3 regions of the Streptomyces sp. NPDC002742 genome follow, and region 1 is predicted to be linked to each of the others. Evidence: riboswitches for the same ligand, from Rfam matches in the RefSeq annotation. Region 1 holds a riboswitch; each other region holds the start of a gene.
What was found. Region 1 has a riboswitch for cobalamin ahead of ACFYW8_RS14205 (ribonucleoside-diphosphate reductase subunit alpha). Riboswitches for the same ligand answer to the same signal wherever they lie in the genome.
Positions count from the first base shown of each region.

Region 1 (4,248 bases):
GCAACTGGTTCGTCAAGGACCTGCCGCTCCTCATCGCCTTCGGCGTGCTGGCCGCGTACACCTACTCCTCGGGCCTGCGGGCCCCCGCCCTGATCGCGTTCGTGAAGGACACCCTGATCTACATCGTGATCGCGGTGGCCATCATCTACATCCCGATCAAGCTGGGCGGCTTCGACGAGATCTTCAAGGCGGCGAGCGCCAAGTACACGGCCGCGGGTGCCGGGGGGCTCGTCCCCGCCGAGGCGGGGCAGTGGACGTACGCCACCCTCGCGCTCGGCTCGGCGCTGGCGCTGTTCATGTATCCGCACTCGGTCACCGCGACGCTGTCCGGCCGCAGCCGGGAGGTGATCCGCCGCAACACCACGATCCTGCCGCTGTACTCGCTGATGCTGGGCCTGCTCGCCCTGCTCGGGTTCATGGCGATCGCGGCCGGCGTGAAGGTCACCAACGGCCAGCTCGCCATCCCCCAGCTCTTCGAGAACATGTTCCCCGACTGGTTCGCGGGGGTGGCCTTCGCCGCGATCGGCATCGGCGCGCTCGTCCCGGCGGCCATCATGTCGATCGCGGCCGCGAATCTGTTCACCCGCAACATCTACAAGGACTTCATCAACCCGGCCGCCACCCCGCGGCAGGAGACCAAGGTCTCCAAGCTGGTCTCGCTGCTGGTGAAGGTGGGCGCGCTGGTCTTCGTCCTGACCATGGACAAGACCGTCGCGATCAACTTCCAGCTGCTGGGCGGCATCTGGATCCTGCAGACCTTCCCGTCGCTGGTCGGCGGGCTGTTCACCCGCTGGTTCCACCGCTGGGCGCTGCTGGGCGGCTGGGCGGTCGGCATGCTCTACGGCACGATCGCCGCCTACGGTGTGGCCTCGCCGACCCAGAAGCACTTCGGCGGCAGCTCGAAGGAGATCCCGGGCATCGGGGAGATCGGCTACATCGGCCTGACCGCGTTCGTCCTGAACGTGACCGTGGCCGTCGTCCTCACGTTCGCCCTCAGGGCGTTCAAGGCGCCGGACGGCATCGACGAGACCTCGCCCGGGGACTACACGGCCGACGCGGGAGACCCGGGCGTCGAGACGGAGCTCCCGCCCGCCACGGCGGACGCGAGCCACTAGCCACCAGGCACCAGGCACCAGGCACCAGGCACCAGGCACGAACGACGCCACAGCGCCGTAGGACGGGCCGCCGGACGAAAACCGGCGGCCCGTCGCCGTACGAGGCACCCGGCAGGGGAGGCTCTCGTGTACGAGCGCGTAGGTTTCACCCGCGCCCCCGACCGCGACTGGTGCCCGTTTCCGGAGCTCGACGACATCCGGCTGCTCACCTACGAGTTGGCGATCCGGCACGCTCCGTAGTACTCCCGGACACCGACCCGACACAACATGTGGGGGCACTCCCGGAGCCCGGCACAAGATGTATGCTCATGTCGCTGTCACCGCAGGGGAATCCGGTGCGAATCCGGAACTGTCCCGCAACGGTGTACTTGTATGTGTTCGCGTCTTCGTGTGCCCGTACTCGCGTCAGTCCGAGGACCTGCCGACAGCGCGCCCCGGCCGTCCGGCCCGGGTGCCGACGACGTCCGGGCCTCGCGGAATGGGCCGGTGGACGCGGTGCGTGCTGCCCTGAAGCGCTCCCGTGTGCCCCGCTCCTCCCCCGCCGGGCCCCGTGCCGAGCGAGGGAGATCCCCACGTGACCATCGCGCCAGCCGATCCGGCTTCAGTGACCGCGCAGCAGGCCCGGGTGGAGACCGAAGGTCCCGGAGCCGCGCTGCTGCGGACCCTGACGGACCTCACCGCCGACCTCACCGACGCCGACCCCGGCCGGGTCGCCGCCGCGGCGCTGCGCGGCCGGTCCGCCCGCGCCGACGAGGCCGAGCTGCGCGAACTGGCCACGGAGGCGGCCGCGGGGCTCATCTCCGAGGACCCCGCCTACTCCCGGCTGGCCGCCCGCCTGCTCACGGTGAGCATCGCCGCGGAGGCCGCGTCCCAGGGCGTCACGACCTTCTCCGAGTCGGTCGCCGTCGGCCACCAGGAGGGTCTGATCGCCGACCGCACGGCCGCGTTCGTCCGGCTGCACACGGCCCGCCTCGACGCGCTCATCGACTCCGAGGGCGACGACCGCTTCGGCTACTTCGGGCTGCGCACGCTGCACAGCCGCTATCTGCTCCGGCACCCGATCACCCGCAAGGTCGTCGAGACGCCCCAGCACTTCATGCTCCGGGTGGCCTCCGGTCTCGCCGAGGACGACACGGCCCGTTCCGTGGACGAAGTCGCCGCGCTCTACCGGCTCATGAGCCGCCTCGACTACCTCCCGTCCTCCCCCACGCTCTTCAACTCCGGTACGCGGCACCCGCAGATGTCGTCCTGCTACCTCCTCGACTCCCCACTGGACGAGCTGGACTCCATCTACGACCGCTACCACCAGGTGGCCCGCCTGTCGAAGCACGCGGGCGGCATCGGACTGTCGTACTCCCGCATCCGGTCGCGCGGTTCACTGATCCGCGGCACCAACGGACACTCCAACGGCATCGTCCCGTTCCTGAAGACCCTCGACGCCTCGGTCGCCGCGGTGAACCAGGGCGGCCGGCGCAAGGGCGCGGCCGCGGTCTACCTGGAGACCTGGCACTCCGACATCGAGGAGTTCCTGGAGCTGCGCGACAACACCGGTGAGGACGCCCGGCGTACGCACAACCTGAACCTGGCGCACTGGATCCCGGACGAGTTCATGCGCCGGGTGAACGAGGACGGCGTCTGGTCGCTCTTCTCCCCCGCGGACGTGCCGGAACTGGTCGACCTGTGGGGCGACGAGTTCGATGCCGCCTACCGCAAGGCCGAGGAGGCGGGCCTCGCCAGGAAGACCATCCCGGCCCGCGACCTGTACGGCCGCATGATGCGCACCCTCGCGCAGACCGGCAACGGCTGGATGACCTTCAAGGACGCCGCCAACCGCACCGCCAACCAGACGGCGGAGCCGGGCCACACCGTCCACTCCTCGAACCTGTGCACCGAGATCCTGGAGGTCACGGACGACGGGGAGACCGCGGTCTGCAACCTGGGCTCGGTCAACCTGGGCGCGTTCGTGGTCGGCCAGGACATCGACTGGGAGCGGCTCGACGAGACCGTGCGCACCGCGGTGACCTTCCTCGACCGCGTCGTCGACATCAACTTCTACCCGACCGAGCAGGCGGGCCGCTCCAACGCCAAGTGGCGTCCGGTCGGCCTCGGCGCGATGGGCCTCCAGGACGTCTTCTTCAAGCTGCGGCTGCCCTTCGACTCGCCCGAGGCCCGCGCGCTGTCCACCCGGATCGCCGAGCGCATCATGCTCGCCTCCTACGAGGCCTCCGCGGACCTCGCCGAGCGCAACGGCCCGCTCCCCGCCTGGGAGAAGACCCGCACCGCCCGTGGCGTGCTGCACCCGGACCACTTCGACGTCGAGCTGAACTGGCCGGAGCGCTGGGCCGCCCTGCGGCAGCGGATCGCCGCGGTCGGCATGCGCAACTCGCTGCTGCTCGCCATCGCGCCGACCGCGACCATCGCGTCCATCGCGGGCGTGTACGAGTGCATCGAGCCGCAGGTGTCGAACCTGTTCAAGCGCGAGACGCTCTCCGGCGAGTTCCTCCAGGTCAACTCCTACCTGGTGGCCGAGCTGAAGCAGCTCGGCGTGTGGGACGCGCAGACCCGTGAGGCGCTGCGTGAGTCCAGCGGCTCGGTGCAGGGCTTCACCTGGGTCCCGCAGGACGTCCGCGACCTGTACCGCACGGCGTGGGAGATCCCGCAGCGCGGCCTGATCGACATGGCCGCCGCCCGGACCCCGTTCCTCGACCAGGCCCAGTCGTTGAACCTGTTCCTGGAGACGCCGACCATCGGCAAGCTCTCCTCGATGTACTCGTACGCCTGGAAGTCGGGCCTGAAGACGACGTACTACCTGCGTTCCCGCCCGGCGACGCGCATCGCCCGCGCGGCCCAGGCGCAGGCGCGGCCCGAGAAGACCATCCCCCTCCAGCAGGCGGCCGACCCCGACGCCGTCGCCTGCTCCCTTGAGAACCCCGAGTCCTGCGAGGCCTGCCAGTAATGTCCGACACGAACACCGAGAAGAACCTCCTCGACCCGGGCTTCGAACTGACCCTGCGTCCCATGCGCTACCCGGACTTCTACGAGCGCTACCGGGACGCGATCAAGAACACCTGGACCGTCGAGGAGGTCGACCTCCACTCGGACGTCGCCGACCTCGCGAAGCTGACGCCGGGTG
Region 1 covers NZ_JBIAQF010000007.1:89,525-93,772, forward strand. The annotation lists gene mctP (monocarboxylate uptake permease MctP) at 1-1,115, shown strand, start outside; cobalamin riboswitch at 1,411-1,556, shown strand; gene ACFYW8_RS14205 (ribonucleoside-diphosphate reductase subunit alpha) at 1,690-4,071, shown strand; gene ACFYW8_RS14210 (ribonucleotide-diphosphate reductase subunit beta) at 4,071-4,248, shown strand, end outside.

Region 2 (4,248 bases), on a different contig from region 1:
CGAGAGCGGGCCACGTGTCCTCGCTCTCCTCGTCCTCCTTGTCGCTCGCGGCCGCCTTCGGGCTGATCACGGGTCGGGCTTGGCGCGCCCTACGGACGCGCCGGGCGCAGGCCAACGGGCTGATTACCAGTGCACCGCCAAGGCCGAGCAGACCGGGGCCGCCACCAAGGACGGCGACCACTATCAACGAGGTCCGTGTATCCATGGCCTCACCCAGGAAGGGCCAGGGCAGCGCGATGATCGGGACGTGATCGCCGGGGTCGACGTCTGCCGTGTCGCAGTCCACAGTCGTATGTTGCGAACCGTCGTCCCAGCTGACGATGCAGCCGTCCTCGGCCCGGTTCAGACGGACGACCTCGGCGGAGGTGTGTTTCCCGAGCAGGGAAGTCCGCTGCTGCCAAGCCCACGAACAGCGACGCCACGAGCGCCAGCACCGCCCATAGCGGCGCGGTCGGCAACAGCGGCCGGCGGGCGGGTGCGAGGGTCGGGTGGGCCTGTTCGCTCAGCCAGGCACCGATCGTCCGCGCGTCGTGTGTGCCCAGGCCCAGCCGCAACACCTGGCCGTCGGGCGTCCGGTAGCGCAGGCCGACCTTCTCGAAGGCGACCTGACCCATGGTGGTGACCGTCGCGTCCAGGGCCTCGCCGCCGCGCGGCAGGGCAGTGGCACTGCCGGAGCGGTCGAGGAAGACGGGTCGGTCGAGGCGCGGGTCGGCCAGCAGTCGGCCCTTGCGGCCGTCGAGTCGGCAGCGGAAGTGAACGACCCGGCCCGCTGCCAGGCCGTGGCGCCTCCTTGCCGCCGCCCATCGAGCCAGCCCGGCCATGGCCAAGGGGGCCACCACGAGGGCCACAAAGCTGCCGATCATCGATTCTGTCGTCTCTTCGCTGTGTTTGATTGATGTGAGTGAACGAAGAGTACGAGCGCTGCCAGAGACTCTGGCCCCGGGGGTGACCCCGTGGTGCCTCGTCCGAGTTCATCGGATGACGCGAACCTCGCCCTTCCCGCGGAGACCGCCGCACCATGATGACCGCGAGGGCGGCCGACAGGATGTACGACGAGGTCCCTCGTACCCCTCGGATCGGGTGAACGGGTACTGGCAACAGCCACGGCACCACTGATCAGGGGCCCGCCAACCGGCCCTTCAGCGACTGTCAGACAGCTCCTGACCAGCGGAAACCTGAAGTCGCCGACGTCGAACGGTTGGTGCACCTATCGCCCGAGCCAGGCCTGAAAGCGCCTGTGCACTTCACCGCAATGACCATCGCCTGATGCGTGGACGTTGTCTGGGGTGAAAATGGAGCCGTAGGGGCCGGAGTTGAGCGCACAAGCTTCTCGGACAGGCTGCAGAGCGTAGTAGCCGAATGCGACCAGTGCCACGACCAGCAGGGTGGACAGCAGGTAGCGGCGGACTGTCGGGGAAGGCACGACGTGATCCTGCTGACGCTTCACAAACACCCGTTGGGCGGCGTGGTGACAGCGGTGCTTCCTCCAACCTCACCGGAGAGACTGTCAGATGCAATGGCGGCAGCATCGTGTACGGGAAATGCTTGTGTCCACTCCGACGGCATCGACCTCACCGATGCATCCGCCGCCACCGCCATCGGCCTGGGTCGCCGGGTCTGCGAACGCCTCGACCGCCCCCAGCGCGCCGTACCACCCCTCGGCCGGTCCCCTGCGAATCGACCAGAACACCAGCACGTTCATCCCGTACCCCGTACCCCGTGACCGATCGCACGAACTGACGGTACGACGGACTTGATAGCCTCATCAGGCCAGTTGAGCCTCATCCGAGGCCAGGGAATCCGGTGCGAATCCGGAACTGACGCGCAGCGGTGAGGGGAACGGGCGGGGCACGCGAGCCACTGGGAGACCGGGAAGGCGCCCCGTCCGGACGAACCCGAGTCCGAAGACCTGCTGGCACCTCCGCGCCCCGGCGCGGAGGACATCCACAGTCCAGGCTCCGCGTACGAGCCCTGACCCCGAGGTCTGCCCGTGCTCCCCACCCCCGCCCGTCACGCCAAACCCGCCGTGCCGGTCACCGTCTGCGGCGGCCCGAAGAACGACACCGAGGACGCGACGAAGTCCGCCGCTGCGGGCTACCGGGCGCCGTGCCGCGTCGTCGTCTGCCGGGACTGCTGCTGTGGAAGCCCGAAAGTCGCCGGAGTGGATCACGCCCAGCAGACGGCACGCCTGGCCGAGAGCGCACCGGTGCGCATCGCGGCTTGCCTCGGCGTGTGCGAACACGCCAACGTGATCGTCGTCCAGCCCTCCGCCGCCGCACGTGCCGCGGGCGCCCGCCCGGTCTGGCTCGGCCTCGTCAACGACCGCGATGCCACGGACGACATCGCCGCCTGGGCCAAAGCCGGCGGCCCCGGCGTCGCCCCCTGCCCCGACATCCTCGACCTCTACGTCTTCACCCCGCCCCGGAGGGCGCGATGAGCGCGAAAGCCGGCCTGGTTGACGCCTTTTCCCTGGTCCGTCATCAATGCTGGGGCGGCAGTGTTATTGCGCGCCTGGTGAACTGATGACGATCCGAATTGTTGCGGTGATGCACCACGATGTGACAACTCGTGATGTCGTCGATCCCTGACAGGGAAAGCCACGCAGCCGGTCACGCATCGTCCGGGAGTGGTTCGCCGGTCTCCAGGAGCGACTTCATGCTTGCCACCACGTTCGGCCAGCCCTGGCTGACCATCTCGGCCAGGCTCGATCCGGGCTCGAATCCGTCGTGTACGACGGTGAGCTTCACGACCTGCGCGGCGGTCTCCTCGATCGTGAAGGTGACCTTCGAGCAGGCCTCGCCGGACAGCTTGGCGAGCAACTCCTCGTCCCAGTCGAAGCGCTTGGCCAGCTCCGGGGTGATGGCGTGCCAGGTGTAGGAGAGCCGGCTGTAGGGCTCGGCCTCCAGCACGACCTGCTTCGGGTCGCTGATCTGCACGCCGTGGTTGTCCCAGGTCATCGGTGAGCCGACGGACCAGTCCGTGGCGAACTCCGTGGACCAGTAGCGGCGGGTGAAGGCGGGCTCGGTCAACGCCTGCCAGAGTTTTTGCGGGGTGGTGCGGATGTAGGTGGTGTAGACGAAGGTCGGCGCGTCCATCGCGGTCTCCTCCAGGGCGAGTTTCAGGTCCGCCAGGGCTTGGACCCTGGTCCGGTCGTAGCGGCTGATCCACCGGTGAGCGATCTCGTGCACGGGCGCTGCGTTGAGGTAGTGCAGCTTCTCCCGGCCCCGCCGCGCGGTGGTGACGAGCCCGGCCTCCTCCAGTACCGCGAGGTGCTTGCTGACGGACTGCCGGGCCATGTCGAGTCCTGTACACAACTCGCGCAGGGTCTGCCCGTTGTGTGCGTTGAGCGAGTCGAGCAGTGCGCGCCGCGTCGGATCGGCCAGTGCCTTGAACACCTCGTCCATGCCCGTCCCCGTACCCAGGCCACCGCCTGTCGATATGCAGCCTTCCAGCTGCCTTTAATTTAGGCAGCCAATAGGCTGCATGTCAAGGCCAGCCCCGCAGCCGGACGAGGGTCGCGGGGCCACCGTTCGGCGGTGCCGAGGCCGAACGAGTTCGCCTGGATACGTATGGACGAAGCACGCGGGAGGGCATCAGGACATCTGGTCCCTGGAGGAACGCGACATCGATGTCTCGGCGCCGCCGACCTGGCCCGATCGCCCGCGCCGTGAAGCGCGGTGAAGCGCGGTGAAGCGCGGTGAAGCGCGGTGAAGCGCGACTGAGGATGCTGCGGTACCGGCCGGAGGTGATCGACGGCTACCTGGCGGGCACTGGCTTGGTCCTCAACCCATAGTCAGCGTTGGGGATCTGGTCGAGGTGACCACATGGATGCGGCCGCTTTGCCTGTGTGTCGCACCTGGTCAGCGGTCAGGCGCCGCAGGTCCCAGATCAACTCGGCCACGCCGACCGCCGCCGGCTCCTGTGCGTGGGGCTCCTCGGAAGGCGGGCCGCCGGTCAGGGCGCCCAGGTCGCCAGCGGGAATGCCCAGCACGGTCCCGAAATCGGCCACGAGGTCGGGGGTCAGCTCCTTGCGACCGGCGCCCACCATTCCGTACGTGGACGCGGACCAGTACCGGCCGGTCAGGGAGTGGAAGACCCTGGCGATGCCCATCCAATGCAGGTTCCTGTATCTGAGCATCCGGACGAGCAGGGCCCCGGGCGGCCCAGGGGGCGGGACATCGACCCGCGGGAACGCCGGTGACTGCACGACCTTCCGCTGCGGCAACGACCGGACGAGGTGGCGCAACT
Region 2 covers NZ_JBIAQF010000048.1:19,120-23,367, forward strand. The annotation lists gene ACFYW8_RS42955 (hypothetical protein) at 1-70, opposite strand, end outside; gene ACFYW8_RS42960 (hypothetical protein) at 210-863, opposite strand; partial or broken gene ACFYW8_RS42965 (short-chain fatty acyl-CoA regulator family protein) at 1,550-1,757, shown strand; cobalamin riboswitch at 1,755-1,932, shown strand; gene ACFYW8_RS42970 ((2Fe-2S) ferredoxin domain-containing protein) at 2,162-2,437, shown strand; gene ACFYW8_RS42975 (ArsR/SmtB family transcription factor) at 2,610-3,404, opposite strand; gene ACFYW8_RS42980 (hypothetical protein) at 3,794-4,248, opposite strand, start outside.
Region 2: linked by a shared signal. The riboswitch ahead of ACFYW8_RS42970 ((2Fe-2S) ferredoxin domain-containing protein) and the one ahead of ACFYW8_RS14205 (ribonucleoside-diphosphate reductase subunit alpha) in region 1 are both predicted to bind cobalamin.

Region 3 (4,248 bases), on a different contig from region 1:
CCTGGAGGCGATCCGCCGGGCCAGGGTCGAAGTGCGGGACCGGGTCTGACAGTTGGCCGGTGAGCGGGTCCCGCAACCAGGAGCGTGACCTACAGATCGAGGTTGACGCAGCCATCGAGACCTGACTGGCGAGGCCTGGGACGTTCGTGAGGAGTCAATTGACTATGGTGCCAACTATCCCGCTTTTGTGCCAACTAAAAAGCCTCGCCACACACGGCGCTACCGCCGCACCCGGGGCATCCCCAGCCCGATCCACGAGATGATCTCCCGCTGGATCTCGTTGTTGCCGCCGCCGAACGTGAAGATCACTGCCGATCGGTAGCCGCGTTCGAGTTCGCCGTGCAGGACGGCGCCCGCGGAGCCCTCCTTGAGGACGCCGGGGGCCGCGACGATCTCCATCAGCCAGGCGTACGCGTCCCGGCGCGCCTCGGAGCCGTACACCTTGACGGCGGAGGCGTCCTGCGGGGTGAGCGTGCCCTCCTGGACGGCGTTCACCATCCGCCAGTTGAGGAGTTTCATGGCGTCCAGTTTGGTGTGCGTCCGGGCGAGGAGGCGGCGCACCCAGGGGAGGTCGACGACGCGGCGGCCGTCGGCGAGTTTGGTCTCCGCCGCCCAGCGCTGGACGTCGTGCAGGGCGCGGATGGCCATGGTGCCGTGTGCGGCGAGGGTGACGCGCTCGTGGTTGAGCTGGTTGGTGATCAGCCGCCAGCCCTTGTTCTCCTCGCCGACCCGGCGCGTGGCGGGGACGCGGATGTTCTCGTAGTAGCTCGCGGTGGTGTCGTGCGAGGCGAGCGTGTTGATGATGGTGCACGAATAGCCGGGATCGGAGGTCGGCACGAGGAGCATGGTGATGCCCTTGTGGGGCGGGGCGTCCGGATCGGTGCGGACCGCGAGCCAAACCCAGTCGGCCGTGTCGCCGTTGGTCGTCCAGATCTTCTGGCCGTCGACCGTGTAGTGGCCGGTCTCCTCGTCGCCTTCCCGTACGGCCCTGGTCCTGAGCGCGGCGAGGTCCGTCCCGGCGTCGGGCTCGCTGTAGCCGATCGCGAAGTCGAGTTCACCGGAGAGGATCTTCGGCAGGAAGTACGACTTCTGCTCCTCCGTACCGAACCGCATGATCGTCGGTCCGACGGTGTTGAGGGCCATCAGCGGCAGCGGTACTCCCGCCTGGGCCGCCTCGTCGAAGAAGATGAACTGCTCCATCGGGCTCAGGCCGCGCCCGCCGTACTCCTTCGGCCAGCCGACCCCGAGCCAGCCGTCCGCGCCGAGCCGTCGGATCGTCTCGCGGTAGAAGCGCTTCTGCGCCGCCGGATCGCCATAGCGCGCGTAGGCGTTGTCCGGTACCAACTCGGAGAAGTAGACCCGCAGTTCGGTCCGCAACCGCTGCTGCTCCGGCGTGTATTCGAGATGCACGGCGCCTCCTGCCTCCCCGAGCCCGACCTGACGGCGCACACCGTAGAACGTGTTTCAGAAATTGGGAATGCCGATGACGCGGACGCCGGGTCCGCGGGGTGTGGGCGGGCGGGCCTGCGCACGTGAGGGGGCGGTGCCCGGCCGGCCGGGCACCGCCCCCTCACCTGGGCCGGGGTTCCCGGCCGTCGCGGAATATCGTGGCTCGTACGTTTCCCGTCGCCGTCAGTGGCAGGGGAAACCGAGCAGGTGGCGGGCGTCGTGGACCCATTCGTGGACGTTCTCGCCGGACACGAGGGAGGTGGCGCCCTGTTCGGCGCCGACGAAGTAGAGCAGGACCAGCATCAGGATGCCGAAGAAGGCCGCCCAGGGGACGATCGCACCGATCGGCAGCTTCGCGGGAACGGCGGTGGGGGTGACGGTCGGCTGAACGACGGACTGCGCCATGGGGCAGAACCTCCTGGGGAACTCGCGTCCCGGCTCGGTGGTGCACAGGACGACAGCCACGGGTCTGACTTGGCCCGCCTCCACCGCTCCTGGCCGGAGCGACAAGTGCTGGGCTTACAGTGGCGCGACCGTGCCGGATTTCCACCGGGCTTCCGCCGAACCGTCGTCAATATCCACGTGACCGTACCGCGAAGCCGGTTCGGGGCCAAGGGCGCACGCACGGGTGCACCCTGTGCGCCCCGTGCGCCTGGGAACTCGACGACCGCCCTGCCGGACCAGGTGGTTCGCCTCCGACCACGGTCGGCGACGCGCGGGCCCCTGCGCACGAGCCCGGTACATGAGCCCGGCACACGAACCAGGTCCACGAAGCATGAGAGTGATGGCATGACCAGCCGAGTGATCTTGATCTCCGCGGCGATCAGCGAGGCGCTGCGCGAGGCCCGCTTCGACGACGGGAGTCCGGTGGACGCCGCGGGCCTGCGGGCCGCCAGGACGGCGGCCGCCGCGGGTGCCGTGCCGGCCGCGGGCCGCCTGTGGGTCTCCCCCACCGTGCGGTGCCGCCGGACGGCGGTTGCGCTCGGACTCGACGGCGGTGTCGAGGCACCGGAGTTGGCCGGTCTGGACGTGGGCCGCTGGCGCGGCGCGACGCTGGCCGAGGTGAGCGCGAAGGAGCCGGAGGCGGTGGCGCGGTGGCTCGCCGATCCCGCGTCGGCGCCCCACGGCGGCGAGTCGGTGCGGGCGTTCTGCGACCGGGTGGCGGAACGCCTCGACGCGGCGTCGGAGTTCGACGGCCGCACCGTCGCGGTGGTGGAGCCCGAGGTGGTACGAGCCCTGGTGGTACGGGTGCTGGGGGCGCCGGAGTCGGCGTTCTGGCGCGTGGACGTGCCGCCGCTCACCGTCACGGAGTTGAGCGGGCGCGGGGGGCGCTGGAACATCCGCGCCGGACGCCCGCTCGCCGAACCGTCCTGACCAGGGCCGCCGTTGCCCGCACCGTAGATCCCCGACCCGGGCGGCCCTGGTCCTCAGGGGCTTGACGTCCTCAGCGCGGGAATTGACGTCCTCAGCACGGGACTTGACCCGGCCGTCCGGGTGCGGCCCCAGAGCCCCGACCCGGGAGGCCCGCACGTCAGCGCGGAGCACGGGCGGACCGCACCCTCGCCACAGCGCCCTGCCGCGGGGCCGACCTCGTCCTCACCGCGGACTTGACCCGGACCGCCCGGGCCTCACCTCGGAATCCTCTCCCGGGGCGCTTTCGTTCCTCACCGCAGCGTGGCCATGAAGTCCGCGCACGCCTGGGCGCACTCACGGCAGGTCTTCGCGGCGGTCTCCGCGCCGGGGCATCCGTCGAAGGCGTCGGCGCACTCCAGGCAGACGTCACGGCACCACTCCAGCTGCGCGCGGATGCCTCTCTCGTTCTGCTCCAGTTGGCGGGACAGCACATGGCAGGTCGCCTCGCAGACCTCCGCGCACAGGATCCCCGCGCGCCGTGCCGCTTCCTGGTTCTTCGGCCCGTCGGGATCAAGGAGACTCGCGCGCAGCGCACAGGCGTGGGCACACTCGGTGCAGGCCTGGGCGCAGGCGAAGCGATCCTCCAGGAACCGGAAGAGCTCCCGCTGTGATGTCGTCGTCGTCACAACGCGCGGGTTGCCGCGGAGAGTCGGTTCAAACAGCGCGGGACACGGACCTCACGCGCCGGCCGCTTCCCGGGAGATCTGTTCGAACTGCGCGCCCATCGCCTCGGAGAGCGCCTGCGCCGCCGACAACGGGCGCACCATCACGGTGAGTTCGTCGATGCGTCCGTCCTCGTCGAAGTGCAGGAAGTCACAGCCGTTGATCTCCTTGTCACCCACCTTGGCCGTGAAGACCAGCGCGTGGTCACGGCCGTCGGCTCCGGCGATCTCACGGACGTAGCGGAAGTCGCTGAAGACACGCCAGACGCCGCGCAGGATGGCCGCGGTGATCGCCTTGCCCGGGTAGGGCTTGAAGGCGACCGGGCTGGTGAACACGACGTCGTCGGCCAGCAGCTCCTCGACCGCGCCGAGGTCCCCGGCTTCCACGGCCTTGCGGAAGGCGTTCATTGCGCCCACCTCTCTTACTCAACTAATTGATTAGGTGCGGATAAGATTAGTCGTGTGGAGACAGGCCGTCTAGCCTTGTGGGATGGCATTGCGCAACGCGGTACTGGCCGCGCTCCTGGAGGGCGAGGCGTCGGGCTACGACCTGGCCAAGGGGTTCGACGCCTCGGTGGCCAACTTCTGGATGGCGACCCCGCAGCAGCTCTACCGGGAACTCGACCGGATGGAGTCCGAGGGGCTCATCGCGGCCCGGCTCGTGCAACAGGAACGCCGGCCCAACAAACGGTTGTTCTCCCTGACCGCGGCGGGGCTCGACGTC
Region 3 covers NZ_JBIAQF010000002.1:308,576-312,823, reverse strand. The annotation lists partial or broken gene ACFYW8_RS04185 (IS1380 family transposase) at 1-46, shown strand, start outside; gene ACFYW8_RS04180 (acyl-CoA dehydrogenase family protein) at 220-1,410, opposite strand; gene ACFYW8_RS04175 (CbtB-domain containing protein) at 1,633-1,854, opposite strand; cobalamin riboswitch at 1,892-2,054, opposite strand; gene ACFYW8_RS04170 (histidine phosphatase family protein) at 2,239-2,823, shown strand; gene ACFYW8_RS04165 (ferredoxin) at 3,114-3,488, opposite strand; gene ACFYW8_RS04160 (nuclear transport factor 2 family protein) at 3,540-3,932, opposite strand; gene ACFYW8_RS04155 (PadR family transcriptional regulator) at 4,015-4,248, shown strand, end outside.
Region 3: linked by a shared signal. The riboswitch ahead of ACFYW8_RS04175 (CbtB-domain containing protein) and the one ahead of ACFYW8_RS14205 (ribonucleoside-diphosphate reductase subunit alpha) in region 1 are both predicted to bind cobalamin.